DNA from 2 places in the Arthrobacter sp. A5 genome. Region 1 is predicted to be linked to the other one. Evidence: riboswitches for the same ligand, from Rfam matches in the RefSeq annotation. Region 1 holds a riboswitch; the other holds the start of a gene.
The links. Region 1 has a riboswitch for cyclic di-AMP ahead of ACLLJI_RS02045 (hypothetical protein). Riboswitches for the same ligand answer to the same signal wherever they lie in the genome.

Region 1 (15,870 bases):
GGATGTCACCGCCAGCCGCTGGGCTCCGGGGCGCCCCGTAAGGGTGCCTCCGGTCCGGTCCCAGATGATGCGGGGGCGGAGTTCAGCAAATTCATCGGAGGGGTAGCGGCCTGCCAGCAGATCAAGGGTCGCATCGAAGGCAGACCTCGGCAGCGTGGCAAACGGCGCCGACCGCCGGACCGTATCGAACCATTCCTCGACATCGATACTGCCCAGCGCCGTCGCCGCGACGGTCTGCTGGGCCAGAATATCCAGCGGATTCGCCGGAATATACAAGGACTCGATCCGGCCCGCCAGCATCCGCTCCACTGTGACGGCGGAGTGCACAAGATCTGCGCGGTGTTTCGGGAAAAGTATGCCCTGCGAGACCTCGCCCACCTGGTGCCCTGCCCGGCCCACCCGCTGCAACCCACTCGCCACCGAGGGCGGAGATTCCACCTGGATCACCAGATCCACAGCGCCCATATCGATGCCAAGTTCCAAACTGGAGGTGGCCACCACACAGCGCAGCCGGCCGGACTTGAGATCATCTTCGATCAAGGCCCGCTGGTCCTTGGAGACAGAGCCGTGATGGGCCTTGGCCAGGATCGGCTCCGCCCCGCTGGTCGCACCCGCCTGCGCCATCAGCTGTGCGGGCGGTGACAGCCCCGGCGTCCGGGCCGAGTGTTCCGGGGTCCGGGCCGCCTGCTCCTCCGCAGCCCGCGTCGGGCCCTGCCCGTCCGCGGCAGCCAATCCGTCCAGCAGCAGGCGCCCCGCGTAGATCTCGTTCAGCCGCGCCGTCAGCCGTTCCGCCAGCCGCCGGGAATTGGCAAAGACAATCGTGGACTTGTTCGCCAGCACGTGATCCACGATCTTTTCCTCCACATGCGGCCAGATCGAGGTATTCGGCACCGGTCCCGGGGCCATGCCCGGGTCCTGCCCGGCGTCCATTCCCACCTGGGCAGGCAGCGACGTCATATCCTCCACCGGCACCGTGACGGACAGATTCCAATTCTTGGCCGTCACCGGCGCCACGATTTTCACCGGGGCCGAGCCCGCCAGGAACCGGGCCACGGTTTCCCTCGGCTCCACGGTGGCGGACAGGCCGATCCGCTGCGCCGGCCGGTCCAGCAGGGCGTCGAGCCGCTCCAGCGAGAGCGCCAAGTGCGCCCCGCGCTTGGTCCCTGCGACGGCGTGCACCTCATCGAGGATGACCGTTTCCACCTGGGCCAGCGTGGCACGGGCCTTGGACGTGAGCATCAGAAACAGCGATTCGGGGGTTGTGATGAGAATGTCCGGTGGATGGCTCAACAGCGTGCGCCGCTCGGACGCCGTCGTATCTCCGGACCGTACGCCGACGGAAATGTGCGGCGCCGGCAACTCAAGGCGCTTCGCCGTTTGGGTAATGCCGATCAGCGGCGCGCGCAGGTTCCGCTCCACGTCCACACCGAGCGCCTTCAGCGGCGAGATATACAGCACGCGGGTGCCCGCCGGACCCTGTGGATCGCGTTCGACGGCGATCAGCCGGTCGAGCGCCCATAGGAAGGCAGCGAGCGTTTTGCCGGAGCCGGTAGGGGCGATGACCAGTGAATGTGATCCGGCGGCGATGGACCGCCAAGCGCCCGTCTGGGCTGGCGTGGGCGCGGGGAAAGCACCCAGGAACCACTCCCTGGTTGCCGCCGTGAACTGATCCATCGTTGGCTCCGCGGCACGTTCCGACGTGGACCGTTCCGTGGTGTTCATCCGAGGACTCATTTGCTTCCCGCCACGGCTCCATCATCTCTCACGGCCCCGACATTTTCCTCCCCGGGTGCGCCTGCACGCCGCGGGGCTCATCGGGCTGTACTCTGACGGTATAAGTGGCAATGCTGCCTTGGCCGTTCCCTGTGCTCACTCCGAGGCCTCATCAGCGGCAGAGCAAACAAGTCGGAGATGGAGGGGGCCGTGGGTTCGCGGCATATGGGGAACAACTGGTTCCCCATGGCAGGCATGGCCGCGCTCTTTTTGGGCGGAGCAGCCATGGCCCTGATGGCCAATTCTGACAAGGGTGCCGTGCCGTCCTATTACCTCATCGCCGCATTCCTGTACGCCGGCGCCACCGCGTTGTGGTTCCTGCGGAATCCGCCCGTCCTGCGGGCCGAGCTGAAACCCTACCTGTACACGGCGGGGGGCATGGTGCTGGGCGTCCTGCTGGGCGGGACCACCGGGATCCTGCATGGCTGCCTGGCGTGGCTGGCGCTGGGCGGCGGAGTCCTGGCCTATGGCGTGCTGGAGCGGACGCGCGTGATTGTCACCGCCGGCGCCGGCGCCTGTGTGGCCGCGCTGCTGGGCATGGTGATCACGGCCCCGGTGTGGGGCGGTGCGCTGCAGACCCTGACCTCCGCGGGGTTCGTGCTGGCCGCGTACCGGCTGCACGTGATGAAGCATGGGAGGCGCCCGGAGACGCAGGCAGTGGACTTGGATTCGCTGATCCGTTTCTAGCCGGTGACCACGGGGACGTTCCGGAGCGCCCGCTCCCGGAACGGAGGCCGGGCCTCGAGGGCTCCGAGGCGTCAGGAGCTCTGAAAGGCTCCGATTGTCATCAGCACTGTGGCCGTGTCGGTGCATGCCGTGAGCGGGTGGGCAATGTACAGCGCATCGGTGGCGCTCGGCGGGTAAATCCGCAGGCCATCCGCGGGCGCCTGCGTGCAGCCCTGGTAGTTCCCGGCCTGCGTGTAATGCAGGACGGCGGCGGCACGGGACCCGGGGGCCATCGTGATCGGGCCGGCGGAGGGAAGTTCAGCGTTGCGGTTGGCCGGCGCGCCGAGCTGGGTGCCATTGCCGCCGCCGACCAGGGAAACGCCGGGATAGCCGTCCAGGATGCAGGTCGCGGCAGAGGCGTTCTGCAGGATCAGTTTCATATAGATGCTGCCGGCCGCCCCGCCGCCGGTGTCATCAACGGAGCCCTGCAGCATGGCCGCCGTGCACAGAGCCGGGCCAGCAACGGCGGTGCTGCTGGGAGAGGGAACGATCGATGGTTCGGTGCTGGGGGAGGGAATAGTCGACGGCGGAGCGCTGACGGACGGGCTGTCGGCGGTGCTGCTGGCGCCGCTGGTGCTGCTCGACGCGGACGACGACGGCGTGCCGGCGCCGGTCGACGACGGTCCCGCCGGCGCCGTCGACCCTCCACAGCCAGCCAGACCCGCGACCGCGGCCGCCGCTGTTAGAACTGTCAGTGCCTTCGCATGTCCCCGAGTCATCATTGAACCAGACTTGCCGGATCGGTTGCCGGAGTCAATCTCCGCCGCAGGTACCGGCCGACTATTTCCCCGATCGTGACCTTTCACGGCGGCGGCGGGGCGGGACCGGCGCTCCATTGCAGCAGCGCCGGGCCCAATCTGCCACGGAGTGCGGCGGTTAGCTGGCGTCGTGCTTCCCGCCGCGGCTGCGTGCCAGCGCAACTCCACCCATGCCCAGACCCAGGACGCCCGCTACCAACCCGATCCAGCCGGGCGTCTGGCTGCCGCCGTCGGACATCGGCTCAACCGCGGACGCGGGAGTCGCCGTCGCCGTTCCGCTGGCCTCGGCCGTCGTCACCGCAACCATCGGAGCCGCGGCCTTGAGCGATTCGGGGTCCTGGCCGGCCGCAGCCACATCCGCCCAGTTCGTCTCGCCCGTTTCGCAGTTCTGCAGGGTCGGGAAGTACAGCGTCTTTCCGGCGGTGTCCGGCAGCTGCAGGGAGAGCACTAGGGCGTCCCGCTGATGCGCATCCAACGGTGTCGTGGCGGTGTAAATGACCTGACTGGTGCGCTCGGTGACGGAGCTGCCGTTGGAGAGCTTCTGCGGCGTCGCGAGCTTTTCGGTCGTCTTGCTGATCGTCCAGTTCGGGTTCACCGTGGGCGTGGCGTCGTTGATTTCCTGCGGGAGATTGATGGTGATCTTGTCCGTGGGGGAGCCGTTGCAGCCGTGCCCGATGCTGAACGTCAGCAGGGAATACGACCCGGCGGCGGTGCTGTCCGGGGTGATTTCCACGTGCGCGGAGGCCGCGGCCAGGCCGATGGTCATCAGGCCGACGGTGGCTCCGGCAACGAGGGTGGTTTTCAGTGCGCGGTACTTGGTTTTGTTGGAGCGGTAGTTCATGACGGGGCCTTTCGACGGGCATGCGTGAACGGCATGCCGCAGTTCGGTGGGTAAGGGACACCCCGCCGGATCCGCCGGAAGGGTGCTAAGTGAGCGGGACCGCGGCCGCCGGCGGCCCGCGTCGGCTGTCCGCGCGCAGATTGCGGCGCGGCTGCGGGCGCACCGGCACGTCGGGCGTCAGAACACGGACCAACGGCGCGACGGCGGCGCCGGAGCGGGCGGCCGGCCGCACGAGCGGGCGGAGCCAGCCAGCGAGCAGCCAGAGGGCGTCTTCGCCCTTGGTCAGCACGACGGCGCAGGCGAGCGTGGCGCCGATGTGGGCGAGCGTCATGGCCAAGGCCGCGGTTGGGGCTGCCGGGCCGGCCGCCATGTCGGGCATTGCCGCCGCAACGGGGACCGGGCCGGCGGCCGAGGACACGAGGTGATGGTGCATGGCCGGATCGGTGAAACCGGCCATACCGGGGGCCGACAGCAGATCAAAAGCACCGTGCAGCAGCAGCTGGCTGGCGCCGAGCAGAGTGGCCATCAGGGGCAGCGGAATGCGGAAGCCGGTGGCTGTCACGGATGCGAGCCCGGTCAGCGCCGTGAGCGCCGCCAGGATGAGCGGTGCCGGCAGGCTCCCGCCGGCCAGCGTGTGCGCACCCGCCGCGAGCGACAGTATGGTTACGCCGATGGCTCCGGAGCGCAGCCACCGGAACGGCGCGGAAACGACGGTCATGGCTCTCCTTCGGCTCCCGGCGGGCAACTTCCATCACTTATCCGGCCGGCGGCCGGATACGCAGCCAAGTTTACCTACTATTCGCGACCGCGCCGCGGCGGGATTGCCCGTCCGGTCAGAGGACACTGGACGGGTGACAATTATCAGATCAATCGTCCTTTTCGCGCTCGCCGCCCTGGCCGAAATCGGCGGGGCATGGCTGATCTGGCAGGCCGTCCGGGAAGGTAAAGCCTGGTGGTGGGCCGGGCTGGGCGTGATTGCCCTGGGGCTGTACGGCTTCGTCGCCACGCTCCAGCCCGACGCGAATTTCGGTCGTATTCTCGCCGCCTACGGGGGAGTCTTCGTCGCCGGTTCCCTGTTCTGGGCGATGGCGCTGGACGGATTCCGGCCGGACCGCTGGGACCTGCTCGGCGCGTCCGTCTGCCTGATCGGGGTCGCGGTGATCATGTTCGCGCCGCGCCACGGCTGAAAAGCCGACAGTTGCGGCCGCTAGGTCCCGTCTACGGCGCGATGCTGGCGGCGAAATCTCCTTGGTCCTGACCGCTCCTGTCACGATCTCGGCGGCGATCACCTCAGGAGCCACGCCGTCGTCGGACTTTTCCAGCGACACGTCCTTTCGCCGTCGTCGGACTTTTGCCCATCACCGGTCACCGACCCGTACGCCATTCGCCCATCACCGCCGTCTTCCGCACTCTCTTCAGTCATTGCCCCGAGCTACTCCTCCACCTCCCCGCGGATCCAGCTGATATACCTCTGCAGAGACCAGTCAACAATGGGGCGGGAGCCGGATCCGACGGCACGGAAGGCGCTGTAGATCCGATCGAACGGAAGCGGCATGACGGTATCGAGAATTTTGCGCACGGCACGTTCGGGAAGGGGGATGTTGTTGACGTAGCTGCGCATGACGTTCACCGAAGCACGATCGGCGCCGATGCCGATGGTATCTCCAGTCAGGATAGCGCCCTGTCCGGTGGCGCCGTCCCGCCAATGGACGATGCTGCTGCCGGCAAAATGCCCGCCGCACTGGATCATCCGGACGCCGGGGAGGAGCTCAAGGGCCGTATCCCACAGTTGGATGACCGGGTCCGGGCGTCTGATCCACGTTTTGTCCGCGGCGGCTACGTATACCGGGACGCTTCCGAAGGCGTGGCTCCACTGAATCGAGGAACCGGTCAGATGCGGGTGGCTGGCGGTGATGACGGCGATACCGCCGAGCGTACGGATGGCCGCAATTCCGGCGTCGTCGATGAAGCCAGGCGGCTCCCAGAGCAGGTTCCCGTGTGCGGTGCGCAGGAGCAGACCGCGCTGGCCGATGCCGAATTCGGGGACGCACTCCACCGCGTACAGATCTGGTTCGAGTTCTCGCACAGTTATTTGGTGGCCGGCAGCGGCGAGTTCCTCCCGCGTGGTCCAGCGCTGGCCGCTCGCAGGCACATACTGCCGCTCGTCCGTGCAGATCTCACAGAGTTGGGGCGGGACTGGGGTGCAGGGGTGCTCGATGGCGCACGTGGCGCATGTCCAGATGGTCATTGTTTCTCCTTGCCCGCCGTGTGCTTGGAGCATCCCCATTAGAGATGCTCCAGTTTCCTTTGAGACCGTGTTTACGATTGTGAGATCCGCCGATAAGGATCGAGTAGGTGTCTGCAGAGAAGGACTACCAGCGGACTCACGCTAGCGACCGCCCTCATGCCGGTCTCGTCGAGCCATGGGTCTTCGGTAAATACCCAGACCGATCATCCGGTCTCTCACGTTTAGTCTCTGTGGTTTTCCAAGGTACTCATAAATTCGAGTCAAGAACAGCCATTCGTCGGACTCGTCGCCGAGAGGCTGCTTCATGGTAGCCAGCACCGCCAGGGCCATATTCACGAGGTCGAAAACGCGGTCAGCTCCTATCGCAGCCTCGACGTCATCCTCTTCGATGTTTTCTGCACCGAGGCGAATACGCAGATCGACGGCCTGCGTTGCCCTCATCGGATCCCACATCTCTGCCACCCGCGTGCCCACTAACAGGGGTGTGGGGAGCGTTCTGCTGGGACATAGCGGTGCTCCCTGAGCGGCTGGGTTTCGCGGTGTTCACTTCCTTCCCGGCTTTTGCCGGTGACGGATCCGGTAGGCCCATCACCGTATGTCCTGATCGGAGTCGTAGCGCCGTTAGGGCGCGAGTGGTCGGGACCGCGCAGCCGGGAAGTAAACAATCGGTGCGGTGGTCGCAGAACCCACGGCAGATTGGTCATGGCGCAATAGACTGCCCAATGATGGGCGAGGAGGGCATTCACGCCACCGTCATTCCGGCTCCGGTGACAGAATCGACCGCGACTTGGATCCAAGCCGGGAGCAGTGCCAGAAATTACTCCAGATGCGCTTCATGGGGTTCCTTTTCTGGTGGTAATTAGAGCAGTAGGACGACTCCTTCGCGGCGGAGCACATGACCGTGGAATCCCGTCGATCCGGGCCTCCGCCCCAGAAACGTGGTGCGTTTTCGCGTGTGGTAGTCCCCATGGTGCCTTGACCGGAAACGAAAGTCCTGTCGGCTGTCGGCAGCCCCCACAGTCGAATGGTAAATTGAGCGCGTCAGTATCCGGATCATTCGGGGGTTTAACTGAATATGCGTAGGAAGCGACTGCTGGCACCTCTCACGCGGACCCTCGCGGTTCAGTGTGGCGCCGATGGGATCCGCACCTCCATGCTCCGGCACCGCCCTCAACAACCAGTTTGGTGCCGACGCATGGGAGGAATACCTCAGGATCATCGAGGAATCAGAGCCTCGCATTGAAGCCCTCGGGGTCACCGACTACTACAGCATTGATGACTACGAGACAGTCGTTGATCACAAGCAAGCTGGCCGGCTGCCTGACGTTGGACTCATCTTCCCGAATGTCGAACTTCGGTTGCACGCTAAGCCGACGCCGCGTGGTAACGATGGGTACCTCGGTTCGATGAGCCTGTATGGCTAAACATAAATATCCGACTGCGGCCGAGGAGGCCTCGTACGGGTGATTCGAGGTGCAGACGACTACCACCGTCTCAGACGGGCAGGGAGGGCCCGAATTGGGCTGGGCGTAGGGTGGAAGTTAGACGAAAGGAACACTTCATGAAGAAAATCCTCATGGTACTGACCAGCGTTTCCGAGATCGGCGATACCGGAGAGAAGACCGGCTACAACGTGGCCGAAGCTGCACATCCCTGGAAGGTCTTCAGGGATTCCGGGCATTTCGTCGACTTTGCGTCCATCCAGGGCGGCCAGCCCCCGCGCGACGAGGTGGACTCAGAAGATCCCATCCAGGTCGCCTTCACGGAGGACGAGACCACGCGCGCCGGTCTCTACAACACTGCCCGCGTCGACGTCGTTGATCCCGACCAGTACGACGCCGTCTTCCTCGTGGGCGGCCACGGCACCATGTGGGACTTCCCGGACAGCGAAGGCTTGCAGAATCTGGTGGCCAGCGTCTACAACGCCGGCGGCTTGGTGGGCGCGGTCTGCCACGGACCGGCCGGCCTGCTGAAAGTGGAATTGGAGAACGGGCTTCGCCTCGTCGAGGGCCGGAAGGTGGCCGCCTTCACCAACGACGAGGAGGTTGCCACAGGGAAGGACAAGGTGATCCCGTTCTTTTTGGCAGACCGACTTGAGGAACAGGGCGCCACCCACGTCTCCGCTGATGTCTTTGAGGAGAAAGTCGTGGTTGACGACCGCCTGGTGACCGGCCAGAACCCGGCCTCAGCCGCCGGCGTGGCCAAGGAGATGGAGAAGCTCTTCGCAGAGGTCATCCACCAGGAAAAAGCCGAGGAACAGCACGAGACGGAGGCTCTGCGCGCCGAGAAGGACGCCGAAAAAAACGCAAAGAAGAAGGCAGCGGCAGAAGCGGAGCACTAACACCAACAGCGGACTGAAACTGACGGCCGCCCCGACAACGGGGCGGCCGTCAGTCGGCGTACGTGCGCCGGCAACCACACTGTCCAACGCATCGCCGACCTGCTTCAGGTTCCGCGCTCCACGATCTACGGCCACCTCAACAAATCAAGCATCGGACGACGGCCCACGCTTACTGGGGTCCGGCCAAAACAGCATCTATTATGGCGGCGCACAACCTGGTCATCACCTAGCCCAGAGCCTTGAATTAGCCCAGTCGTGAGGTACGCCTACGTGGCTTACGGGCACGAGTTTCACCGAGGGGTAGCTTGCAAGCACCGCAGACAGGACGCGTGACCGTCCCGACTCAATGCGTGTCGCGCATGTGTTGGATCAGAGTCAGCGGGCCAAATGTTCGAGCCATCTGGCTTGTACGTTCGCTGAAGTCTGCGGCAGACACATGGGCACACCCGGTCGAAATCGGCGAATGGTGGGACCGGCCCGCGATTCCGTTCCATGTCGTGCTTGCTGGAGGACGGGACGTGATTGAGGTAGCCGTTCGCCTTTGGTCGAACGCCGGCTTGATACCGGTGCTCTTCGGGCAGATGTGATTGACGGCTAGAAAATTCGAATCGACCAGGTCCCGGCACACATCGTGCACCGGGCGCGCGCAGCCATCGCGTCATGATTTGGACGATTGGATCCCCTGAACACTCCGCTCGTCGAGATCAGTCAGGTGTGCGTCGATCTCGCCCGCTAGTTTTCGGATTGCGCCCGCGATCATTCCAGAGGAGCAGGGTGCATAGCCGCAAGGAACAAGTTTCCATCGGGGGTTGGCGACAGCATCCATCTCGTCAAAAGGTCGACGAATCGGGTCAGGTGGTTCACGACACGGGCGGCAGCCGCGTCGGGGTCCTGCCCCGTGTAGGCACGTACGGCGTCGTCGACTGTGCTCCGGGCGCCAAGGCTCGCAGCGATGTCCTGAAGCCCGAGATGAACCAGCCCGTTACGGAGTTTTGACTGCCCCAGAACCCACACCGACTCAGGGTCGTCCAGGAATGCCATCATTTCAGCGGATTGAGAGGGCCGGCCACCATCATTTCGCATAATTTCGAGGGCTGTCAGGGACTGGAAGAGGGCGACGAATCGATGCTGGCGAGCGGCGGCTTCACACCACGCACACAGTGATCGGGACACGCTCAGCACCGCGGACGAGGAAGCGCTCTGGACGGTCAGGAGGGCTGCTGCTAGACCTAAAAGGCGGGACGGGTCCGTGCTGATGCAACTCAATGCCGGAGTCATTCAGAAGAGCAGCAGCGACGTTACCGACACCAATGCTAAGTCTCCCTATGGCGGGACCGACGGTTGAAAGGTCGCCGACCTGCTCAGGCGCGAGCCCCGTCAGATAGTGCGCGCTGACAAGGCTCGTGTACGGGCTACCTTCAAGGATGACAACCGACAGGTCGTCGCGGAGAAAATCGAAGAGTCGGCCTCGCCGGTTAGGCGGGAAGAAAGCGCCGTGGTTCGCCCGGAGAAGCTCGTCGAAATGAGTGACGACTTTCTGCAGGTTTCGCTTGGTGTCGGCAAAGAACTTGCCGCTCATTCGAGCGGCCTTCGCAGTGCCAGCGTCCCAGTTTGCCTCCAGGCGCCAGCCAAGGGTCTTTTCGAAGGGGAGCTGCGCCTCGTAGGCAGCCATGGCTCCGTACTGGACAAGGGCGACCTCCGCGGCGGCCGCGGAAGACGGAAGGCCGATCAACGAGGTAGCTATGTAGTGCATGTCGGCCCGTGCGATGTCGAGGGCGATGACCTCAATCGGGTCGAGATCCGTTGCAGCCGTGCGCCTATCCTTTCGCATAACCAGGGGCTCGGCCGCCTCGGTGACCGAGTCGATCGCGGACTGCGCATTGCTCCCGGGGGTACTGAGCGCAGGGCATCGCGAGAATTTCGTTACCGCTGCGTTACTGAGGGGCCAATTTCGGGACAAAGCAAAACCCCCACTTCCCTTTGTTCATAAGGGAGGCAGGGGCCTTGCCGCTTGGCGGTGACGGTGGGATTTGAACCCACGTTAGGCTCTCACCTAAACAACATTTCGAGTGTTGCACCTTCGGCCGCTCGGACACGTCACCAACGCAGTTACTTTACCGGACGGACGGCCTGCTTCCCAAAAGCGCCGCTGTCCAGGGCCGAGTTCGCGCCGGTCGAGGGTCGCAGGCGGGCGGGGAACGGCTCGGGCGCAACAACTTACGGAAGGCGCCGGCCGGCGAAAAAGTCCTGCAGCAGGGCCGCACACTCGCCATCCCGGACGCCGGGGAACACCTCCACCCAGTGATTGAGCCGTCGTTCGCGCAGAATATCGAAAACGGATCCGGCCGCACCGGCTTTCTCGTCCCAGGCCCCGAAGACCACTCGGGGGAGCCTGGCCAGCACAATGGCTCCTGCACACATGGCGCAAGGTTCCAGCGTGACCGCGAGCGTGCAGCCGTCCAGCCGCCACGAGCCCAGCGCCCGCGCCGCCGCGCGGATCGCGACCATCTCAGCGTGCGCCGTCGGATCTTCCAAGGCAACGCGCTCGTTGCAGCCAGCGCCCAGGACCGACCCGTCGGGACCCAGGACGACGGCGCCGATCGGCACGTCCGCGGTGGCTGCGGCCAGCTCTGCCTGTTCCAGCGCCAGACCCATCCATTCGCGGTGCTGAGCACGGTCTCGGCCGCCGCCGGGTGCGGGAGCTGCGGGGAACTTCGCTGTTGGGGTCACGGCTCAATGGTAACTTTTACCTATGCGCGTACTTGTTGCGGACCACCCGCTCGTTGCCCACAAACTCACCGTTCTCCGGGACAAGAACACCACTTCTCCGATTTTCCGGCTGCTGACCGAAGAGCTGGTCACGCTGCTGGCCTACGAGGCAACGCGTGATGTCCGGGTTGAGCCGGTCAACATCGAAACCCCGGTGACGACGACGGTCGGCACCGGGCTGCGCAAGCCCACGCCGCTGGTAGTCCCGATTCTGCGCGCCGGCCTGGGCATGCTGGAGGGGATGACGCGGTTGCTCCCCACTGCGGAGGTCGGCTTTCTGGGAATGGCCCGCAATGAGGAGACGCTGGAGGCGATCACCTACGCCGAGCGTTTGCCGGATGACCTGACCGGGCGCCAGGTCTATGTGCTGGATCCCATGCTGGCAACCGGGGGTACCCTGCGCGAGGCAATCAAGTTCTTGTTTGCCCGGGGCGCGGATGACATCACCTGCATCTGCCTGCTGGCGGCCCCGGAGGGCCTGGCAAAGCTGCGCGAGGAGCTCGAAGGCAGGAACGTCACGATCGTGCTCGCCTCGATTGACGAAAAACTGAACGAGAATTCCTATATCGTGCCAGGTCTAGGCGACGCGGGCGACCGGCTCTACGGCGTGGTGGGCTGACCGCAGCTCCTGAGGGGGCGGGTGGTCGAGGGCCGCTTAGTACCAGTTCATGGCCGTTTCGTGCTGCCAGGCACCGCACGGTGAGCCGTAGCGGTTCTGAATGTAATCGAGTCCCCACTGGATCTGCGTCTGGTAGTTGTTCTTCCAGTCCGCTCCGGTGCTGTCCATTTTCTCGGCGGGAAGCGACTGGGCTATTCCGTAGGCCAGGCTGGACGGGTTTTCCGCGGTTGTCGTCCAGTCGGATTCCTGGGTCCACAGCGGCACCAGGCAGGTCATCTGATCCTGGCCCCAGCCGAAGGAGGCCAGCACACTGGCGGCGTAGGCACGCGCACCGGCCGGATCGTTGACGGCGCCGCCGTTCGCGCCGAGCACCTGGACGCCCGAGGCAGCGCCGCTGACGTTGGGCGTCGCGGCGGGCGCGGCGCTGGATTTCACGTCCGTGCGGGTGAATGCCATTGGTACATTGCCTGGCGCAGAGACGGGTGCATCGGCTGTGGGCGCAACAGTCGCGGATCCGTCGTGGCTCAGGGCCGCATTGGACGCGCCCATCCCCACGAGCAGGAAGCCGGCGACAGCGATGGCGGTCATTCGCTGGCCCACGGGACCTGGCTTCGGGGCCGCTTCCCATAGCTGCCGGACTGCTGACTTTCGACGGGTCGGTGTGACGCGGCGTCGGCCGTGCTGAATGTTTTCGGACATGCTGCAAACCTCTCTCGACGCCTGCGAGGTGAGCTGTCGGGTTCGGATGAGAGCATCCGGCCGTCCGATCTGCGCGGCAAGGAGCGGCACGGACCGGATGGCTTAGCCCCAAGGGCTTCCTGCGGAAGCCCGGATGTGGGTCCCCCGTCTCTGCCGTTTCTCGAACGGAACGTGGGCGGGGGCAGAGCTCGGCGATCCGGCCACGGACACCAGGGAGCAATGATTTGCTGATTTTGGCGCCTCCATCACAATACCGGACTCGCCGCCGAGTGTCACATTTTGATAACGGACAGCTTTTGTGTAATCTGCTGCGCAATCTTTTTGGGGACAGGCCAAGCTCAGGATTTACTTAGCAAGGGTAATGACTTACGGTAACTATGTAGCTTGAAATGCACCTAATGAGCGGGCTGATGACTGTGGCAGCGACCAAGCCGACGACGAAGGCAAGAACCGCACGTGAAAAGGATCCGGACGACGGCTCCGCGCCGGACGCGGGCCCACTGGCGGTGGATCTGCGCATCGCAGTCATGCGCACCTCGCGGCGGCTGCGCACGGAGGCCAGCGGCGAGGCTGTCTCGCCGGGCCAATACTCGGTCCTCGCAGCCATCCATCATGCTCCGATGACCCTGCGTCAGCTCGCCGACTGGGAGCATATTCAGGCGCCGTCGATGACCAGGATTGTCAACGCGCTGGAAATGGCCGGTCTGGTCACGCGCCGCGAACACCCCACGGACGGGCGGCAGGTCCTAGTGAATATCACGGACGCTGGGACGGGTGTGCTGGCGGACGCGCGCAGTCACCGTACCGCGTGGCTTGCCGAGCGACTGGCCGCGATGGAACCCCAGGAGCGCGCAGTGCTCCGCGAGGCCGCCCGAATCCTGCAGGGAATGAGCGCCAGATGAAGGACATGTTCCGGGCCCTGAAGGTCTACAACTACCGGTTATGGGTCGGCGGGGCACTGGTCTCCAATATCGGAACCTGGATGCAGCGGGTCGCCCAGGACTGGCTGGTCCTGACGATCCTGACCAATAATTCCGGCACTGCCGTGGGTATCACTACCGGGCTGCAGTTTCTGCCCATCATTTTCATTGGGCCCTACGCGGGGCTGCTGGGAGACCGCGTGTCCAAGCGCAGGATCCTGCTCTGCACGCAGACGGCGATGGCCATCTGCGCGCTTACGCTGGGTCTGCTGGTCGTGACGAACACGGTCCAGCTGTGGCAGGTTTTCACGCTGGCACTGCTGCTTGGCGTGGCCAGCGCGATCGACGCGCCGTCCCGGCAGGCGTTTGTCTCGGAGGTGGTGGAACAGAGAGACGTTCCCAACGCCGTCGCCCTGAACAGCGCGTCCTTTAACCTGGCACGACTGGCCGGTCCCGGCGTCGCCGGTCTGTTGATCGCGTGGTTCGGCACCGGGACCGCATTCCTGCTCAACGCCGCAAGCTTCATTGCCGTGCTGATCTCGCTGCTGCGGATGCGCACGGAGGAGCTGCATCCATCGGAGCGGGCGCCGCGCGGCAAGGGCCAGATCCGGGAGGGCCTGGGCTACATCCGCCAGCGCCCCGATCTGATGATGATCATGGTGCTGGTCGGCGTGGTCGGGACGTTCGGCATGAACTTCCAGATCACCAATGCGCTGATGGCCACGAGCGTGTTTCACCTTGGCCCGGGGGAGTACGGCCTGCTGGGCTCCGTGATGGCGCTGGGCACGCTGGCCGCTGCCCTGCTGGCCGCCCGCCGGCAGGGCACCCGGATGCGCTACGTGATCGGCGGCGTCCTCGCGTTTGCCTTGTTCGCGGGGATTGCGGCGCTGATGCCCAGCTACTGGCTGTACGCCGTGGCGCTGATACCGGTGGGACTCGCGTCCCTGACGTTCATGAATGCCTGCAATACCAGCATCCAGCTTTCCACCGATTCGGTCATGCGCGGACGGGTGCTGGCGGTGTATATGGTGGTGCTGCAGGGCGGAACTCCGATCGGGGCGCCGCTGATCGGCTGGATCGGAACCGTGTTCGGGGCCCGCTGGTCCGTGGGGATCGGGGCAGTGGTGGCCGTGGTGGCGGGTGCGTGGGCCCTGATCCTGCTCAACCGGCGCAACGACGTCCGGTTGCGGGACCAGATGCACCGCGTCACGCAGTTCAGTTTCCGGCGTCCGCTCCGTAGCTGACGGGCGACGACGGTGGGGCGGCGCCGCGGTTGGCGGCACGGCGGCAGGCGTGCCGCGGTTGACGGTGCCCGCCGCCGTCGTCAGTGCTGCCGCAGCCGTCAGTGCCTGCCGTCGCCGTCGGCTCTATGCGATGACCAGCGCGGCGGGCAGCCGGATGGCGAACGTGGTGCGCCCGGGTCTGCTGGTGAGCTCGATTCGGCCCCCGTGCGCATTGGCAATCGCCTGCACGATGGCCAGCCCCAGACCCGTGGTGCCCGTAGCGCCGGAACGGGCGGAGTCGGCGCGGGCAAAGCGGTCAAAGACCTGCTCCTGGAATTCCTCTGGGATGCCGGGGCCGTTGTCGGTGACGGTCAGTACGATGGAACCATCCGTTGCCCGGTGGACGGCGGTGAAGACCGTGGTGCCGGCGTCCGTGTGCTTGTAGGCATTCGTGAGCAGGTTGATGAGCAGCTGGCGGAGCTGGTTTTCGTCGCCGCGGATGCGCAGCGGCTCACTTGCCACGTCCATCTTCCATAGATGATCCTGGGCAATGACGCGGATGTCGCTGACGCTCTCCACTATCACCTCGGTCAGGTCCAGCTCCTTGAGGTCCAGGGCGCGGCCCTCATTAAACCGGGCCAGCAGCAGCAGGTCCTCTACCAGGGTTCCCATCCGTTTGGACTGGGACTCCACCCGGTCCAAAGAATTCCGGCCGTCCGGGCTCAGCGTCTCGGTCATCCGGAGCAGCTCCGTGTAGCCGCGGATGGCCGTGAGCGGGGTGCGCAGCTCGTGGCTTGCATCGGCGACAAACCGGCGCACCTTTGTTTCGCTTTTCTGCCGGGCCTGCAGGGCGCTGAAGACGTTGTCCAGCATCTTGTTCAGGGCATGCCCGACGTTGCCGACCTCGGTCTCGGGATTTGCCGCCTTGGCCGGCACCCGCACCGCCAGGGCGA
Region 2 (15,870 bases), 230 kb from region 1:
CGAGTCGACCGCAAAGCCGGCCGCTTCCATCCCCTCGGAGTATTCCAACGGTGTCCCGACGAAGGAGTCTGCCGGCACCGTGGACTATGGCAGCGGGAAGGTGGGTTCGTCGTCGCTCATCCGCATCACGTCGTAGACGGCGAAGACGCCACCGGGCTTGAGGACTCGGAATACCTCAGCGAACAGCGCAGCTTTATCGTCGATGTTCATCCCGACATGCAGCATGGTGGGGACGTCAAACTCGTCGTCGCCAAACGGCAGCGCCAGCGCGCTGCCCTGGCTGAAGGTAACCTGCCCGCTTAGCCCGGTCAGCTCGGTCAGCGACCGGGCAACCTGGACGAATTCCGGGGTCAGATCGACGCCATGGACCGTTACCCCGAAGCGATGGGCGAAATGCCGGGCCGTGCCGCCGATGCCGCTGCCCACGTCCAGCACGCGGGAACCGCTGTGGATGCCGGCGCTGCTTGCAAGGTCCTCGGTGGCTTTGATGCCGCCGATGTGGAACTCATCCGCGCCGGCGAGGTCCTCCTGGTGCAGGTGGTCCGGGTCGCGGCCCTCGGCCTGCACGGCCTCGAGTAGCCGCTCCTGAAGATCCCCGCGCGAGTAGTGCCTGACCACATTGGCTTCCGTATCCACGATGATCTCCCTGCCCCCGAGCCCGTTCTTCACGCTGAACAACTTCATGCCGAAAACTGCACGCTGAACAACTGAAATATTGAGCCGATCATACGCTCGATTGTGCCGGGCTGCGTGCCACGTCAACACGCAGCCCTATCCGGTCGTGGCGATGTCCTTCGCATCCAGAATCCGGTAGGCATAGCCCTGCTCCGCCAGGAAGCGCTGGCGCTTGGCCGCAAAGTCCTGATCCAGGGTGTCACGTGCCACCAGGGTGTAGAACCGCGCTGACCGCCCGTCCGCCTTGGGCCGAAGCAGCCGACCAAGCCGCTGCGCCTCCTCTTGCCGGGAGCCGAAGGAGCCGGAGACCTGAATTGCTACGGACGCCTCCGGCAGGTCGATGGAAAAATTCGCCACCTTGGAGACCACCAAGGTATGGATGATCCCGTTCCGAAACTCGCCGAAGAGCCGCTGCCGTTCCTTAACACTTGTCTCGCCCTTGATGACGGGGGCATCAAGGTGTTGGGCAATTTCATCGAGTTGATCGATGTACTGCCCGATCACCAGCAGCTGCTCACCCTGATGGGACTTGACCAGCCGCTCCACCACAGCGGTCTTGGTCTCGCTGGTGGCGCAGAGCCGGTATTTGTCCGCATCGTCGGCCATGGCGTAGGCCATCCGTTCGTCACGCGGCAGATCCACCCGGACCTCCACGCAGTCCGCCGGCGCGATGTAGCCTTGCGCCTCGATGTCCTTCCATGGGGCGTCGTAGCGTTTAGGCCCAATCAACGAGAAAACCTCGCCTTCCCGGCCATCCTCCCGGACCAGCGTCGCTGTTAGCCCGAGCCGTCGTCGTGCCTGCAGATCCGCCGTCATCCGGAAGATCGGCGCGGGCAACAGGTGCACCTCGTCGTAGATGATCAGACCCCAGTTATTGGCATCCAACAGCTCCAGATGCGGATACAGCCCGCCGCGCCGCATGGTCAGGACCTGATAGGTGGCAATGGTGACCGGCCGGACCTCCTTGACGGCACCGGAGTATTCACCAATCTCGGACTCCGTCAACGTGGTGCGCTTGAGCAGCTCGTCCTTCCATTGCCTGGCGGAGACGGTGTTGGTGACCAGGATCAACGTGGTGGTCTGGCTGACGGCCATCGCGGCGGCGCCGACCAGCGTTTTGCCCGCGCCGCAGGGGAGCACGACGACGCCGGAACCGCCGGCCCAGAAATTCTCCACCGCGAGTTGCTGGTACGGACGCAGTTTCCAGCCCTCCTCCAGCAGCGCCACAGGATGCGGCGTGCCGTCGACATAGCCGGCGAGGTCCTCTGCGGGCCAGCCGATTTTCAGCAGCAGCTGCTTGAGCGCGCCGCGCGCGGAGGCGTGCACGACGACGGTCATCGGGTCAATGCGCGGGCCCAGCAGCGGCTCGATCTTCTTGGCCCGGATCACTTCCTCCATCACCGGGTAGTCGTCCGTGCGCAGGACCAGTCCGTGCACGGGATCCTTTTCCAGCCGGAGCCGGCCGTACCGGGACATGGTTTCCGCGACGTCGATCAGCAGCGCGTGCGGCACCGGGAACCGCGAGTACTTGAGCAACGTGTCAAGGACCTGCTCCGCGTCCAGCCCGGCGGCGCGGGCGTTCCACAGCCCAAGCGGCGTGAGCCGGTAGCTGTGCATATGCTCGGGGGCCCGTTCCAGCTCGGCAAACGCGGCAATCGCGTGCCGGGCCTCGGTGGCCTGGGGATGATCCACCTCCAGCAGGATGGTTTTGTCACTCTGGACGATCAGCGGGCCGTCGGTCATCTATCCCTCGCTTCGGTGTCAGTTAGCGCGACTTCGGTGGCAGCCAGCGCGTCGGTCCGATCGCCGGTCGGCGCCCCTGGTTCGGCCAGCTCCACGTCCATCACGCGGTGGATGGAAACCACCCGCTCAATCTCGCGGCCTGGGTCATAGACGCGGACCCGGCCGCCGCTGACCGACAGCGGTACCAGCACCTGCTGATCATGATTGCCGTTGCTGTCCACAATCGAGATATTGACGGACTTCTTCAGCCTGATGGCCTGGCGCAGGGTCTCGAGACCCAATTGCGGCCCCGTCTCCGGGCCGGCCGGAACCCACGACGGTTTGCTCCGCAGCGCGGAGAGCTGGGCGGCAATATCTTCTTCGGCCGGCTCCCGCGCGGAGGTCCTGCCCGGCTGGACCACCGCTGGACCGGACTGAGGCACCTTCACCGGGCCGCCGCCGTCGGACTCCAGGACGGCCGGCGCCATCCCCAGCTCACGCAGCGCCGCGGCGACCTCGCGTGCACCGGACTTGGCGGTCAACACCGTGGGGGCCAGCGCCACCAGCCCCAAATGCTTGAGCACCGGGATCTGCAGCAGCTCCTGGAGCATCATCTCATCCTCACTCTGCAGATAGCTGAAGGCGGTTCCGACGCGGAGCCGGCCATGGCGCGCGGCGGTATCCTCCACAAGGTAGCGCAGCGGCTGCGGAATATCCGTCGCCGAGTGCCGGGCCAGAAAATCGAGGATCCCCTCGGCGTCCTGCCCGGCATCCAGGGCGCGCCGGAGGGACGCGGCGCTGAACCGGAAGATGGTGGCCGGACCCTGGCCCTCCGCCGCCGCGAGCAGGTTCAGTTCTGCAGTCAGTTCGGGGGACAAGTAACCGGGTGCGACGGCGGTCAGATCGGCCTGCAGCAGCACATGGGCCAGCGGTCGTGGCAGCGCCGCGTGCAGCGCGGCGAGTGCCTCCTCGGGCTTACCGGAGGCGACGGCGGAGCCCATCACGGTGAGCGAGCCGGATCCCGTCAGCCCGAGCAGCTCGGCTTCGTGCAGAAACCCCGGCAGCAGGCGCGGGAGCCGCCGTGCCAGCCGCGGCTGCCGCCACTGGAAGCGCGCCAGGATGGCGGCGCCGTCGAGCACGGGCACCATGCCCGGCGCACTCGCGGCTGACGGTGATGTGCCCGTGTCACCCGCATCCGTGCTTGCCGCAGCCGCTTCGTCGCTGAGCTCGAGCATGATGGCGAGTGTTTGCTTCCTCAACACGGGTGCATCGGGCCGATATGCCTCCGCCCCCAGTGCGTTGATGAGCCCCGTCCCCGCGGTCTTGGAGCCGGTGCCGGATCCTGCCGAACCGGAAGCGTTGCCGGAAGTGTTGCCGCCGCCCGAGCCGTCCCGGGAGGATGGCTGACCTACCAGGGCGGGCGCCCGGTCCGCCTTGAGCCAGGACGTGGCAAGCCAGAGCCATTGCTGCTCCCGGGGCAGTTGCTGCCAATGCGTCTGCGCCACACGCCAGCGGGACGTATCCACGTCCAGTACCAGCAAAGAGGCCAGCGCGGCCAGCTCCAGCAGCAGTGTCGTCATTTCCGTATCGATGCGCAACGCGTCGGCCAGCCGACGGACCTCACGCACGCCGACGCCCCCGGCGCGCAGCGTTGCCAGTGGCGTGTTCTGGACCTGCGCCAGCAGCTCGGTCTCCAGCCGCAGCACCTCGGCAATGGATCCCAGCGCGGCATTGCTCACCAGCGAGGAGCTGGTGGCTCTTAATTGCGGTGCCGGGGGTGCCACGCTGAAATCGCGGACAATGACGCGGCCGCGAAGCACCATCGCCACGTCGGAGGGCAACTCCACGTGCTCGTTGTCCAGCGGAACCAGCAGCCCGCGCGCCAGCAGCCAATCCACCGGCGAGGCGTCGTTGATCCCGGGGCCGGCTATCCGCTGAGCGTTGGGGATGGCGCCCATGGCACCGGCGCTGAACCGGTCCAACATGCCCTGCGTATTCTCCGGGGCGCCGGACAGCAGCCGCTCCAGCGTCCCCGGGGTGTCAACCCAGGCATGCATCGCCAGTGCCGCTTCCATCGGCGTTGAAGCATCCTTCACCCCCGCTCCGGACTGCTGCAGCGCCTTCAGGGTCTGCAGCAGCCGCACCCCGACCGACGGTTGGGTGCGGACCAGCTCCACGTATCTCCGGCCCAGTCCCGCCGGGTGCAGGCCGATGACGTCCTTGAGACTGCTGACCGGCAGGTATGCCCGCGATTTGACTGGCTGTCCGGACTGGGCCGGATCACGGTACAGCAAGGCCCGGGCGTGCAGGTCTCTGAGGATGGCGTCGAGGGTTGACACCGTGCTGCCGGCCATCAACGGCTTGAGCATCGATGCCGTGGCGCTGAGTCCCAAATCCTCGTTGGTGGTCAGATGCAGCACCTCGAGCACCTGGCTCTGCGGCTGATTGAGCTTGTCCAGGGCCCGGGCGACACTGACTCTGGCGCAGGCTCGGGCCGCGAGGGCGGCAAAATCGGGAACGGCCGGGGAGATCAGGTCCGGGCGTGCATCGAAGAGCATGCGCAAAGCATTGTCACTTCGCGCCGCCAGTTCCGCCGTCAAAATCCGAATAGAGGACATCGCTCTAACGGTACCGTGGGCAGCCTAATCTGAACACGTGACGGTGTCCCTGATAGCGGGCCGCAGCCGCGCCCGAAAGGGGCGATTTTCCGCAGTCCAACGGGCCGTGGCAGTCGCCCTTTGGGCAGGCCGGTCAGAGCCGACGGCGGCGGGCGATGGCGCGCAACACGCCGATCCCCATCAGGACGAATGCCAGCGGCAACCCAATCATGGCGATCCAGTCCAACGCGCTCCAGGGCCTACCGCCGGCGACCTTGACCAGCAGTACGCTCGCCAGCGACGCCACACAGACAACGGCGAGTACCGCAGCAGCTACATTGAAGACCAGCCCGCTGCGGCCGGAGTCAGGCATGGCACGGCCGTTCTCAGTCATGCCGTTAACGCTAACAGCGGACACCTTGGCGGCAAAGCCGCGGCGCCGGGGACGACACGCTAACCTAGAGGGAGCAGACCAACACGCCCAACGCCGTCGCGCCCAATTGGAGGCTTTCCTTTGAGGTTTACGTGCAGCCGCGGGGGACCCGAGCAAGACGATGAACGAGGTAAACGAAGTGCCAACCGGGAAAGTCAAGTGGTATGACAACGAAAAGGGCTTCGGCTTCCTGACCACCGATGACGGCAAGGAAGTGTTCCTGCACGCCAATGCGCTGCCGGACGGTGTTTCCGAGGTCAAGGTGGGCATGCGGATGGAATTCGGGGTCGCCGACGGGCGCAAGGGTGCCCAGGCGATGGCCGCGCGGATTCTCGACAAGGCGCCGTCGGTCGCGAAGGCCAAGCGGATGCCGCCCATGGAACTGGCGCCGATTGTGCAGGATCTGGTGAGCATGCTGGAGAAATCCGTCGGGGGTCTGACCAACGGCAAATACCCGGACGGCGACGCCGGCAGGATTGCGGCTGCGCTGCGCAAGGTCGCCGAAAACTTCGACGCGTGATGGCCGATTCCTTAACTCCCGCAGCGGTGCCCGCCGGGTCCACCGGATCCACGGTGCCCGCCGGATCCACGGTGCCCGCCGGATCCACGGTGCCCGCCGGATCCACGGTGCCCGCCGTGCCCGCCGGGTCCACGGTGCCCGCCCAGCCCGGTGCGGGAAAGCGGCCGAAGGGCCGGCCCGGCGTGCCGCTGTGGCGCACCGGGAAGCCCGACGCCGTGCTGGCGGCCGCCGTCGACGTTGCCAGACAGGGCGTGCTGGGGATCGCTGACGAACGGCAGATCGGCGCGCACCTCGGAGTCCGCAGCGAGGGCGAGCGCGTCGCAACGCACCTTTTTGAGTGCAGGATGAGCGGGTACGTGGGCTGGCAGTGGTTTGCCGTGCTGGCGCGGGTGTCCCGGTCCAAAACCGCGACGGTTAATGAGGTGGGGCTGCTGCCATCAGAAAACTCGGTGCTCGCGCCGGACTGGGTGCCGTGGGCGGACCGGGTCCGGCCGGGGGATGACGAGGAGGCGGCAGAGCTGGCTGGCCTCCTCCTGCCGGAGACGTCCGGTGCGCCCGAGAACGGTCTGCCCGAGAACGCAGCCGCGTTGGCCACGGCGCTGCTGGAACAGGAAGAGGCACTGGGGCAGGATGCTGCCGACGCCGAGGCAGACACCCACAACTGACCCGTTACATTTATCGATTGACCCCTTCATCCGGGACGCAGTTGAGGCGCATGTTTCGCCAAAACATGCGCCTCAACTGCGTTGTCGATTCGGTGACTGGGGCTAGAGGTTCCCGATGACGTAGTCGATGCACTTGGTCAGCGCGGTCACGTCGTCGGGCTCGATCGCGACGAACGTGGCCACCCGGAGCTGATTGCGGCCGAGCTTGCGGTACGGCTCGACGTCGACAATTCCGTTGGAGCGTAGGATTTTGGCCACCGCCGCCGCGTCCACGGAATCATCAAAGTCGATGGTGACGATGACGTTGGAACGGTCAGCCGGGTCGCTCACGTAGGGGGTGGCGACCGGGGACTGCTCGGCCCAGGCGTACAGGCGGCCGGCCGAGTCGGCAGTGCGGGCGGACGCGAAGTCCAGGCCGCCACTGGCGTTGAGCCACTTGATCTGCTCATTGAGTGTCACCAGCGTGGACAGCGCCGGGGTGTTGTACGTCTGGTTCAATCGGGAGTTATCGACCGCTGTCTGCAGGTTCAGGAAGTCCGGAATCCAGCGGCCGCCGGCTTGGATCTTTGCTGCGCGCTCCAGCGCGGCCGGAGAGAACAGACCAAGCCACAGGCCGCCGTCGGACGCAAAATTCTTCTGCGGCGCAAAGTAGTACACATCGGCCTGGGCGATGTCGACGTCGAGGCCGCCGGCCGCCGACGTGGCGTCAATGACCATCAGAGCGCCCTCGTCGGCCCCGGAAACGCGCTGCACCGGCGCGGCCACGCCGGTGGAGGTCTCATTCTGCGGCCAGGCATAAACGTCCACGCCGGCCTCGGCTTGGGCCGCCGGCCGGGTACCGGGCCCGGACGTGATAATGGAAGAGGCGTCCAGGAAAGGAGCCTTGTTGGTGGCCCCGGCGAATTTGGAACCGAACTCGCCGAAGCTCAGGTGCTGGGCCTTCCGCTCCACCAGGCCGAAGGCGGCAATGTCCCAGAACGCCGTGGACCCGCCGACGCCGAGGATCACCTCGTACCCGTCCGGTGCCCTGAAGAACCGGCTCAGCCCGGCGCGTACTTCGCCAACCAGGTTTTTCACCGGCGCCTGACGGTGTGATGTGCCCAGCAGGTTGTGCCCGGCGCCAGCCAGCGCCGCCACTTGCTCCGGCCGTACCTTCGAAGGTCCGGCGCCAAAGCGTCCGTCCAGGGGCAGCAGCGGTGCCGGGATGGTCAGGGCAGTGGATTGGCTCACGGGTAGCTCCAAGAGGATTGAACGGCGGGGCGTTATTGGTTGGTCATAATTCTGCCGTGGCGTGGCACCTCAGCGTTAACCGGTCCGTGTCGCACGACGTAAAGTTCAGCCTCGCTGTGGTCCGGCGGCTTCAGTGGAATAATTTTCCGCCATCTGACAAGCAAGCTAACCTAGAGCAGAGAGTGCAAGGGCCGGCACGAAAAAGTCGCAGGTTCCGTTGCTGGCCCGCATCATGAAAATCGTGCGCGCAGGTTTCCTATCGAAGCGCCAGGAAGGTGTTGACTTGTCCGACTTGATCGACACGACAGAAATGTATTTGAGAACCATCCTGGAGCTGCAAGAGGAAAACATCGTGGCGCTGCGGGCTCGGATTGCCGAGCGCCTGCACCACTCGGGGCCTACTGTCTCGCAGACCATCGGCCGGATGGAGCGCGACGGCCTGGTGGTCGTTTCCGGGGACCGGCATCTGGAGCTGACCGAGACGGGCCGGCATAAGGCAACCCTGGTGATGCGCAAGCACCGCTTGGCGGAGCGGCTGCTCTCCGACGTGATCGGATTGGATTGGGCTTACGTCCACGACGAGGCCTGCCGCTGGGAACACGTCATGAGCGAGCGGGTGGAGAAACGGATCTACGAGCTGCTGGGCCATCCGGAGGAGTCGCCCTACGGTAACCCCATTCCGGGCCTTGAGGCTTTGGGCGGACGCTCGTCGAAGGCTTTCACCGACGGGGTCATCAATCTGTTGGACGCCATGCCGCTGTACACCGCATCGTCAAGGGTGGAGATCTGCCGGCTGTCCGAGCGGATTCAAGTGGATCCGGAATTGCTGACCCAGCTCGACGAGGGCGGATTGCGCCCGGGCGCGCGGATTTCGCTGGCCCTGGTGGGCGACTACATCTCCGTGCGGGTGCCCGATATCGACGGCGCATTGGAGCTTCCGCCCGAGGTTGCTGCCCATGTGTTTGTCTCCGTGAGCTGATTACGCTCTGCGCGGAACCCGGTCGCGCGTTTGTCGCCTGTACTGTAGCACCTAGCAGCCACCACCAAACCTAGTGAAGGTGGGACGACGGATGAGTTGTCCATAGGAATTATAACGAATCCGTTACGGGGAAAAGTTTCTACCGTATAGTAGCTACCTGGCGCTGATACCAAAGCGTTACCTTTCCGTCGCCGAACCTTGCCAGCGGAACATAGGAAAAACCGCATGGCAAGGGCGGGGGACCCACTCAACGGCAGCTGAAGACACGCTGCCTTGGGGTGAAGTCCGTCCGGGCATGAGACGGCTGAGGCGGCCATTCCATTCGGATACGACGGGGCCGTGCCGTGCCCTCCGGGCCGAGCTGCAGATCATTCCCCAGACTCGAATCCGACAGCTGACTCCGCAGGCGTACGAGAGAGGCTCAACCTTGTCCACGATTCACCGGCATGGCCGCAGACGCGGGTTTCCTGTGGCTCCCGCGTCACCCGCTGCCCCAATCTGCCGACGCAACACCATCCACCGCGAACGGCGGAGCAATCGCCGGCACCCCTCGGTGCGGGGGCTGTTCCGTGGGGCCGTTTCCGCCGGGATTAGCCAGACAGCGGGCATGGCATTGGCGGCGACCGGCCTGGCACTGGCCGTGACCATGCCGACGACGGCGGCGACTCTGTCCGTCGGTGCAGCCGGGCGTGCAGCGGCCGAAGATGCCGTCATTACGGCGGATCCGGGCGTGCCGATGGCATTTGATCGTCCCCAGGTGAGCAGCCGGCCCGACGCGGACGGCAAGCTGCATCAGACTCTCGCCGTGTCCGCCGCCGAGGTCACTGCTGCCGCAGCCAAAGGTGTCCTGAGTGCGCCGCTGGATACCCTACAGCAGACCTCGGGCTTCGGTAGCCGCATCAACCCGTTGACCGGAGAGATGGGGGAGGTCCATACCGGCCAAGACTACGGTGTGGCTTGCGGCAGTGCCGTTCATGGTGCGGCCGGCGGCACCGTGACCTTCGCTGGGTGGCATCCCTACGGCGGCGGAAACCGTATTGTGATCGATCACGGCAACGGCCTGTCGACCACGTACAACCACCTCTCACAGATCGGCGTGACCGTCGGCCAGACGCTGGAGCGCGGGGCACGGATCTCTCTCAGCGGCACCACTGGCTCCTCGACGGGCTGCCATCTGCACTTCGAGGTAGTGGTCAACGGCACCCTTGTTGACCCCCTCGGCTGGCTCTGACGCCAGCACTTTTTCACAGCGCCATCCACAGCTCACCGTGACCAGAATGTGACATTGCGTTGAATCTGTTGTAGCGTCTTACTCGCGCCAAGTTGTACAGAAGTTGGCGCCCATGAGTGGATTGCCTAGCTCTGCCACCGCTCACGGTCCGTTCGCAACAATCGTCTGGCAGGGGCGGGGGAACCAATAACGGACTTCGTCAGAAGTCCTTGGGGTGAAGCCGCGAAGCGTTCATCGGAAGAAATTCCGCAGAATGTGGAGCGGCCGGGTGACTCCCATCCGAATCCGACAGCTTACCTCGCAGGCATTGGGAGAGGCTTCAGCCGTGTCATCAGTCAATACCCTTGGTCGCCATAGAGTGGCCACGGTCAGTAAAAACCCGCTTTCGGCCATTTCGAAGGCCGTATCCTCCAATGCGGGGACCGTGGGCCGGCAGGCAGCGGTCATCGCCGCGGCTTCGGGCCTGATCCTAAGCATCGGACTTCCGGCGCAGGCGTCAGAAACCGGTCGCGTCACCACCGATGCGTCCGCAGCCGTTCAGGTTGCTCCGCTGTCGATCACGGCACCGGCCACCGCCGCGGTGTCCTTCGACCGTCCCGCCGTCAGCTCCACGCCGGCTCCTGTAGTCGCCGCAGCAGCACCGATCGCCGCAGCAGCACCGATCGCCGCAGCAGCACCGATCGCTGCAGTTGCACCGCTCGCCGAAGCAGCCGACCAGGTGACTGCTGCTCAGAACACCGCAGCCGAAGCCGTCGCAAAGACCGAGGCCGTTGCCGCTCCTGTCGTGGGCAGTGGGCATGCGGGCGTCGCAGCGGCCGCCTATGCAGGAATCGGACATCCCTATGTCTGGGGCGGCACCAGCACCTCGGGCTGGGACTGTTCAGGATTTGTGCAGTGGGCATACGCCCAAGCAGGAATTTCCGTTCCGCGGACCAACCAGTGGAGCGGAATGGTTCAGACATCCAACCCGCAGCCCGGCGATCTGGTTGTACAGAACGGCGGAGTCCACGTCGGCATCTACGTGGGTAACGGCATGGTCATCAGTGCGCTGAACCCGAGCGTCGGCACAGTACTGCTGCCGGCCACCGCTACCGGAACCTCCGTCTTCTACACCCTTCCGTAACCGCCAGCACATTCCAAACGGGCCGATGGCCCGCGAAAAAAATCCGCCGAGGCCCTTGCCCGGAAGCTGCCCCTTCAGCTTGAAGACATTGAAAGTGAGTACCACATGACCTCTCGTGCACCTATTGCACGGCACCGCGCCGTGGTGTCAAAGACCAAATCGATTTCAGTTATTGCAAAAGCCGTAACTTCGAATGCGGGCGGCGTAGGCCGCCAGGCCGCAGTCATTGCAGCCGCATCCGGTCTGGTCCTGACTAGCGGTATCGCCGCCAACGCCGCTGAGCCCTCGATGACGCGGGTGTCCGACGCATCCTCGACCCTTAACGTCAAAGCGGCAGCGCTGCAGGCCATTACCGCCGACGCGACTGCCGCGGTGTCGTTCGTCAAGCCGACTGTGACGTCGATCCCGGCCCCGCCGCCTGCGCCGGTAGCTCCCGTTGAGGCGCAGGCCGACCAGATCGCACCGGTCGTCCAGGAAGCCGTCGCGAACACGAACAACGCTGCCCCTGCAGCGGCTGCCCCTGCAGCGGCTGCCCCTGCAGCGGCTGCCCCTGTAGTGGCTGCTCCGGCCGCAGCCCCTGCTCCCGCCGCAGCCCCTGCTCCCGCCGCAGCCCCTGCTCCGGCCGCAGCCCCTGCTGCGGCCGCAGCCCCTGCTGCCGCCAGCGGAGTCGGCGCCACTATCGCCGCAGCCGCCTACTCGCAGCTCGGAGTCCACCAGGACTGCACCGCACTCGCCAGCAACGCCCTTGCCGCCGCGGGCATCTTCTACCACGGCTGGCCGGCCGGCTACATGTCCCTGGGACGTACGGTCTCCGCCGCTGAAGCCCAGCCTGGCGATCTGATCTACTACGACAACGCAGGCGCCGGTGTGCCCCACATCGCCGTCTATGTCGGCAATGGCCAGGCAATCCACGGCGGATTCAACGGTGGTAACACTGAGCTGTTCACCGCGTACCTGGGTTCCGGCCCGGTCTTCATTGCGATCGGCCACTAGCATAATCTGCGTCAACGGCTGAAGCAGCTTTCACAAGGTCCCCGCGGATTGCGGGGACCTTTTGCTGCTTAAACGCGTGCAGCGTCGGGTTAGGCGAGGACGCAGGAACGAGAGTTAAGCGCCGCCAGCGCCGGGACGGACGACGGTGGCAGCGCCCGGTTGGTGACTGCGGCAATGCCTGGTTGGTGACTGAGGCAGTCCATCACCGGATTGGGCGAATCGGGCATCGAGTGTTTAGTCTTATCCTGACGATCCACGGTTCGGGCACGCGGAGGGCAGCCGGCTCTCCGGCAACGGTCCCGGAACTTGCCGGAAGAAGCTTGTGCATGCGCACTCTCATTCTGAATGCTGGATATGAGCCCCTGGCAGTTGTGACTTTCCGCCGGGCGCTGGTCCTTGTCCTCACCGGGAAGGCGAGCGTCATCGCCGAAACCGACGACCCCGTGGTGGGCCCGAGCGGGATTCTGGGTAGGCCGTCCGTGATCCTGCTGACGCGATATGTGCGGCTTCCGTATAACCGTCCGGCCCCCGTTACCCGGCGCGGCGTGCTGCGCCGCGATGATCACCGGTGCGCCTATTGCGGCAAGACCGCGAGCACAGTGGACCACGTCGAACCCCGGTCCAGGGGCGGGATCGACAGCTGGGAGAACCTGGTGGCGTGCTGCCTGCGCTGCAACGGACTCAAGGGGGACCACACACCCGCGCAGATGGGGTGGAAACTGCATACCACCCCGCAGCCTCCGCGCAGCGGTTTTTGGCAGATCAAGGAGCTGGATAAGCCGGTGCCGGAGTGGGTACCGTTCCTTCGGCAGGAGTCGGCGGCGTAAGCTGTACCCATACGCCGAGGTTAGGACGCCATGATGATGCAGCCGGTCACGTTTGTGGAGATTCACAGTCCCGATATGGCTGCGACACGTACCTTTATGCAGGCCACCTTTGGCTGGGACCCGCAGCCCTTCGGCACGCCGGAGTATCTGATGACGGAGCACGGTAGCGCGTCCGGCGTTGACACCGGACTGATGGCTTCCCAAGACGGCGATCCGCACGCCACGCCTGTCATCGCCGTTCCCGATCTGGAGGCCGCAATGGCCGCTGTTGTCAGCAACGGGGGCGCCATTGTGTATCCGCGCTTCAACAAAGGTGCGGCTGGTGGCGCCTGTTACGTTGTGGACCCCGCTGGTGTCCTGATCGGCCTGCACGAGATGCAGCCGGCTGCCGCCGAAAGCGCGGACGACGGCGGTAGTGAGGAACGTCTGGGCTTTGCCTGAGTTGGCCGGTTCAGCCCGGTTCGCCATTGTCGGGGCGATAATCCTCGCCGGCGGGCGGTCATCGCGTCTGGGCGGAATCGCGAAAGCGGCGCTGCTGATCGGCGGAGTGAGCCTGCTTTCCGGTACTGTCGATGCCGCACGAGGAGCACTGCACGCCGGCGAACGCAGCCAGGTCCGTCGACCTTCCATCGTCGTGGTCGGTCCGGTGCAGCAGCTGCTGAGTCTGCTGGGACCGTCGGGAGCCGGCGGCGAATCCTCGCCGGAGGCCTCCGTTCCATCGACCATACCGGCGCCGGAGGTGTTGCTGGTCCGTGAGGACCCGCCATATTCGGGGCCCGCTGCTGCAATGGCAGCCGGCTTGGCCCTGCTCACGGGCACTGCCACGGGCACTGCCACTGCCGGCGCCGCACCCGATACGGGTGCCGGTGGCGAATGCGTTTTGGTGCTCGCCTGCGACATGCCCCACGTCTCCACAGTCGTCTCCTCGTTGCTTCGCCGGCTCGAAACCGCAGCAGCGGAGCACCTACCACAGGGTGTGGAGGGCTGGCTGGCTTCAGATCAAGGACGTGATCAGCCGTTGGCCGCGGTTTACCGGATGGCGCCGCTCCTTCGTGCCGTTGAACTGGCACGAGCGTCCGGCTCGCTAAAGAATGCCTCGGTGTTCCGCCTGATTGCTAGTCTGGACTTGGTTCGTGTGGACGTTCCTGCCGGCAGCACTGCGGACGTTGACAGTTGGGGTGATGCGGCGGCTCTGGGAATTGACGGCATTCCGGGGCTCAGCCCACCCGATGCCGCCGACGATGAGTGACGCCGGCTTTAACACGCATGAGCCAGAATCGTAACCAAAGCCTGTCGCAGCCAGCGATCCAGACCGATATGCACGGAGGAACAGTCATGAAGAGCCAGGAAGAAGTGCTGGAGGATTGGGTCCACACGCTGCTGCAGGCCTTTGAGATTGCCGACCTGACGATTGATACCAATGCCGTCCTCAAGGTTGCCGGCGAGGCCGCGCACGCTGTGGTGCGCCCGGCCGCTCCACTGACGACGTTTATCGCCGGACTCGCAGCCGGGCTGGCTGCCGGTTCAGGTCAGGCAGCCGAAGCTGCAGCCATGCGGGCGGCGCTGGAACTGGCCGGGAATTTAGCGGTTGCCGAAGCCGGCGGGGAGGATTAGTGGGCCGCGCCAACCCGGCGCCGGCCCTCATGGCGGCGGAACCGTCGGGTGCTGCGGCAGCAGCCGGGAACTTCGGTGACGGACCCGTCGCACAAGATCCCACCGACGGTGCCCCAGACGGTCGCGCGGGCGTTGAGTCTGCCGTCGGCCCGGCCACCGAGCCGGCACCCGCGATGCGTTTGCCGCACAGCTGGGAGGAGGCAAGGGCGCGGGCCTACGACTGCGCCGCACCGTTGCCCGCGCACCCGGTCCCGCTCCAGCAGGGAATCGGACGGATCCTGGCCCGGGACATCCTCGCGCTGCAGGACATGCCGCACTATGCGTCGTCGGCCATGGACGGTTGGGCCGTCACCGGCAGTCCGCCGTGGATCCTGGCCGAGCCCGGCCGACGGCTGGCCCCGGGTCAGGCCAGCCCGGTGGTCACGGGTGGCCTCATCCCTGTCGGCGCCAAAGCCGTGTTGCGCAGCGAATCAGGCCAACTGAGCACAGACGACGACGGGCTGCCGGTGCTGGTGCTCAGCGAAAGGGCCAGGCCGGGAGAGCCCAAGGGCGGCCAGCACATCCGTAGGCAGGCCGAGGAAGCTGCCGTCGGCGACAGGCTCGTGCTGGCCGGCCAGACCCTCAACCCGGCTCATATCGCGCTTGCAGCATTGGCCGGACTCGATGAGGTCCACGTGCTCGGCCGGCCCGCGGTGAAACTCGTTTTTACCGGCGATGAGGTGATTCCCGCCGGCTTGCCGGAGCCTGGACAGGTCCGGGATACCTTTTCGCCCCAGCTGGCGGCGGTGGTCCGCATGTTGGGCGCGTCGGTGGTGGCCCAGCAGCGCGCTGCCGACAGTCTGGCAGCCATGCTAGACGCACTCGAAGACCCCGCGGACAACCCGGCCGATGTTGTGATCACAACCGGTGCGACCGGCCGGTCCAGCGCTGATTTCCTGCGGGCGGCCATCGCGCACCTGGGTGGGACGATGATCGTTGATGGCATCGCCATGCGCCCTGGACATCCGACTTTACTCGCAGAGTTCCCGGACGGACGCCTGTTGGTGGGCCTGCCCGGAAATCCGCTGGCGGCCATGATGGGACTGTTGACCGTCGCCGCGCCGCTGCTCGCGGGACTGGGCAGCTGCGACCGCCCGGGAACCGGGGAAGTCTTCTGCGGTATCCCGATTCCTGAGAGCCCGGGCCGCACCCGGTTGTTGCCCTATCGGCTGGTTTACGGACTCGCATCGCCGGCAAAATTTGCCGATTCCGGCATGCTGCG

Region 2: it holds a riboswitch for cyclic di-AMP, as region 1 does, so the genes downstream of both, ACLLJI_RS03065 (C40 family peptidase) here and ACLLJI_RS02045 (hypothetical protein) in region 1, are expected to answer to the same signal.

Annotation. Positions count from the first base shown of each region.
Region 1 is NZ_CP180316.1:403,942-419,811, forward strand. It holds gene ACLLJI_RS01970 (ATP-dependent helicase) at 1-1,722, opposite strand, end outside; gene ACLLJI_RS01975 (hypothetical protein) at 1,924-2,460, shown strand; gene ACLLJI_RS01980 (DUF4232 domain-containing protein) at 2,532-2,933, opposite strand; gene ACLLJI_RS01985 (hypothetical protein) at 2,932-3,297, shown strand; gene ACLLJI_RS01990 (YcnI family copper-binding membrane protein) at 3,376-4,098, opposite strand; gene ACLLJI_RS01995 (hypothetical protein) at 4,184-4,816, opposite strand; gene ACLLJI_RS02000 (YnfA family protein) at 4,950-5,285, shown strand; gene ACLLJI_RS02005 (hydrolase) at 5,531-6,346, opposite strand; gene ACLLJI_RS02010 (hypothetical protein) at 6,488-6,799, opposite strand; gene ACLLJI_RS02015 (hypothetical protein) at 7,483-7,770, shown strand; gene ACLLJI_RS02020 (type 1 glutamine amidotransferase domain-containing protein) at 7,908-8,687, shown strand; gene ACLLJI_RS02025 (hypothetical protein) at 9,832-10,518, opposite strand; tRNA gene ACLLJI_RS02030 (tRNA-Ser) at 10,700-10,789, opposite strand; gene tadA (tRNA adenosine(34) deaminase TadA) at 10,905-11,417, opposite strand; gene upp (uracil phosphoribosyltransferase) at 11,440-12,075, shown strand; gene ACLLJI_RS02045 (hypothetical protein) at 12,112-12,774, opposite strand; cyclic di-AMP (ydaO/yuaA leader) riboswitch at 12,779-12,962, opposite strand; gene ACLLJI_RS02050 (MarR family winged helix-turn-helix transcriptional regulator) at 13,173-13,676, shown strand; gene ACLLJI_RS02055 (MFS transporter) at 13,673-14,938, shown strand; gene ACLLJI_RS02060 (sensor histidine kinase) at 15,062-15,870, opposite strand, start outside.
Region 2 is NZ_CP180316.1:630,543-646,412, forward strand. It holds gene ACLLJI_RS03015 (hypothetical protein) at 1-78, opposite strand, end outside; gene ACLLJI_RS03020 (class I SAM-dependent methyltransferase) at 85-684, opposite strand; gene ACLLJI_RS03025 (DNA repair helicase XPB) at 772-2,418, opposite strand; gene ACLLJI_RS03030 (helicase-associated domain-containing protein) at 2,415-5,015, opposite strand; gene ACLLJI_RS03035 (hypothetical protein) at 5,149-5,388, opposite strand; gene ACLLJI_RS03040 (cold-shock protein) at 5,567-5,947, shown strand; gene ACLLJI_RS03045 (DUF3027 domain-containing protein) at 5,947-6,612, shown strand; gene serC (phosphoserine transaminase) at 6,715-7,842, opposite strand; gene ACLLJI_RS03055 (metal-dependent transcriptional regulator) at 8,126-8,821, shown strand; cyclic di-AMP (ydaO/yuaA leader) riboswitch at 9,001-9,245, shown strand; gene ACLLJI_RS03060 (M23 family metallopeptidase) at 9,429-10,052, shown strand; cyclic di-AMP (ydaO/yuaA leader) riboswitch at 10,189-10,373, shown strand; gene ACLLJI_RS03065 (C40 family peptidase) at 10,378-11,175, shown strand; gene ACLLJI_RS03070 (NlpC/P60 family protein) at 11,281-12,168, shown strand; gene ACLLJI_RS03075 (HNH endonuclease) at 12,495-12,995, shown strand; gene ACLLJI_RS03080 (VOC family protein) at 13,026-13,436, shown strand; gene mobA (molybdenum cofactor guanylyltransferase) at 13,429-14,244, shown strand; gene ACLLJI_RS03090 (DUF6457 domain-containing protein) at 14,331-14,609, shown strand; gene ACLLJI_RS03095 (molybdopterin molybdotransferase MoeA) at 14,609-15,870, shown strand, end outside.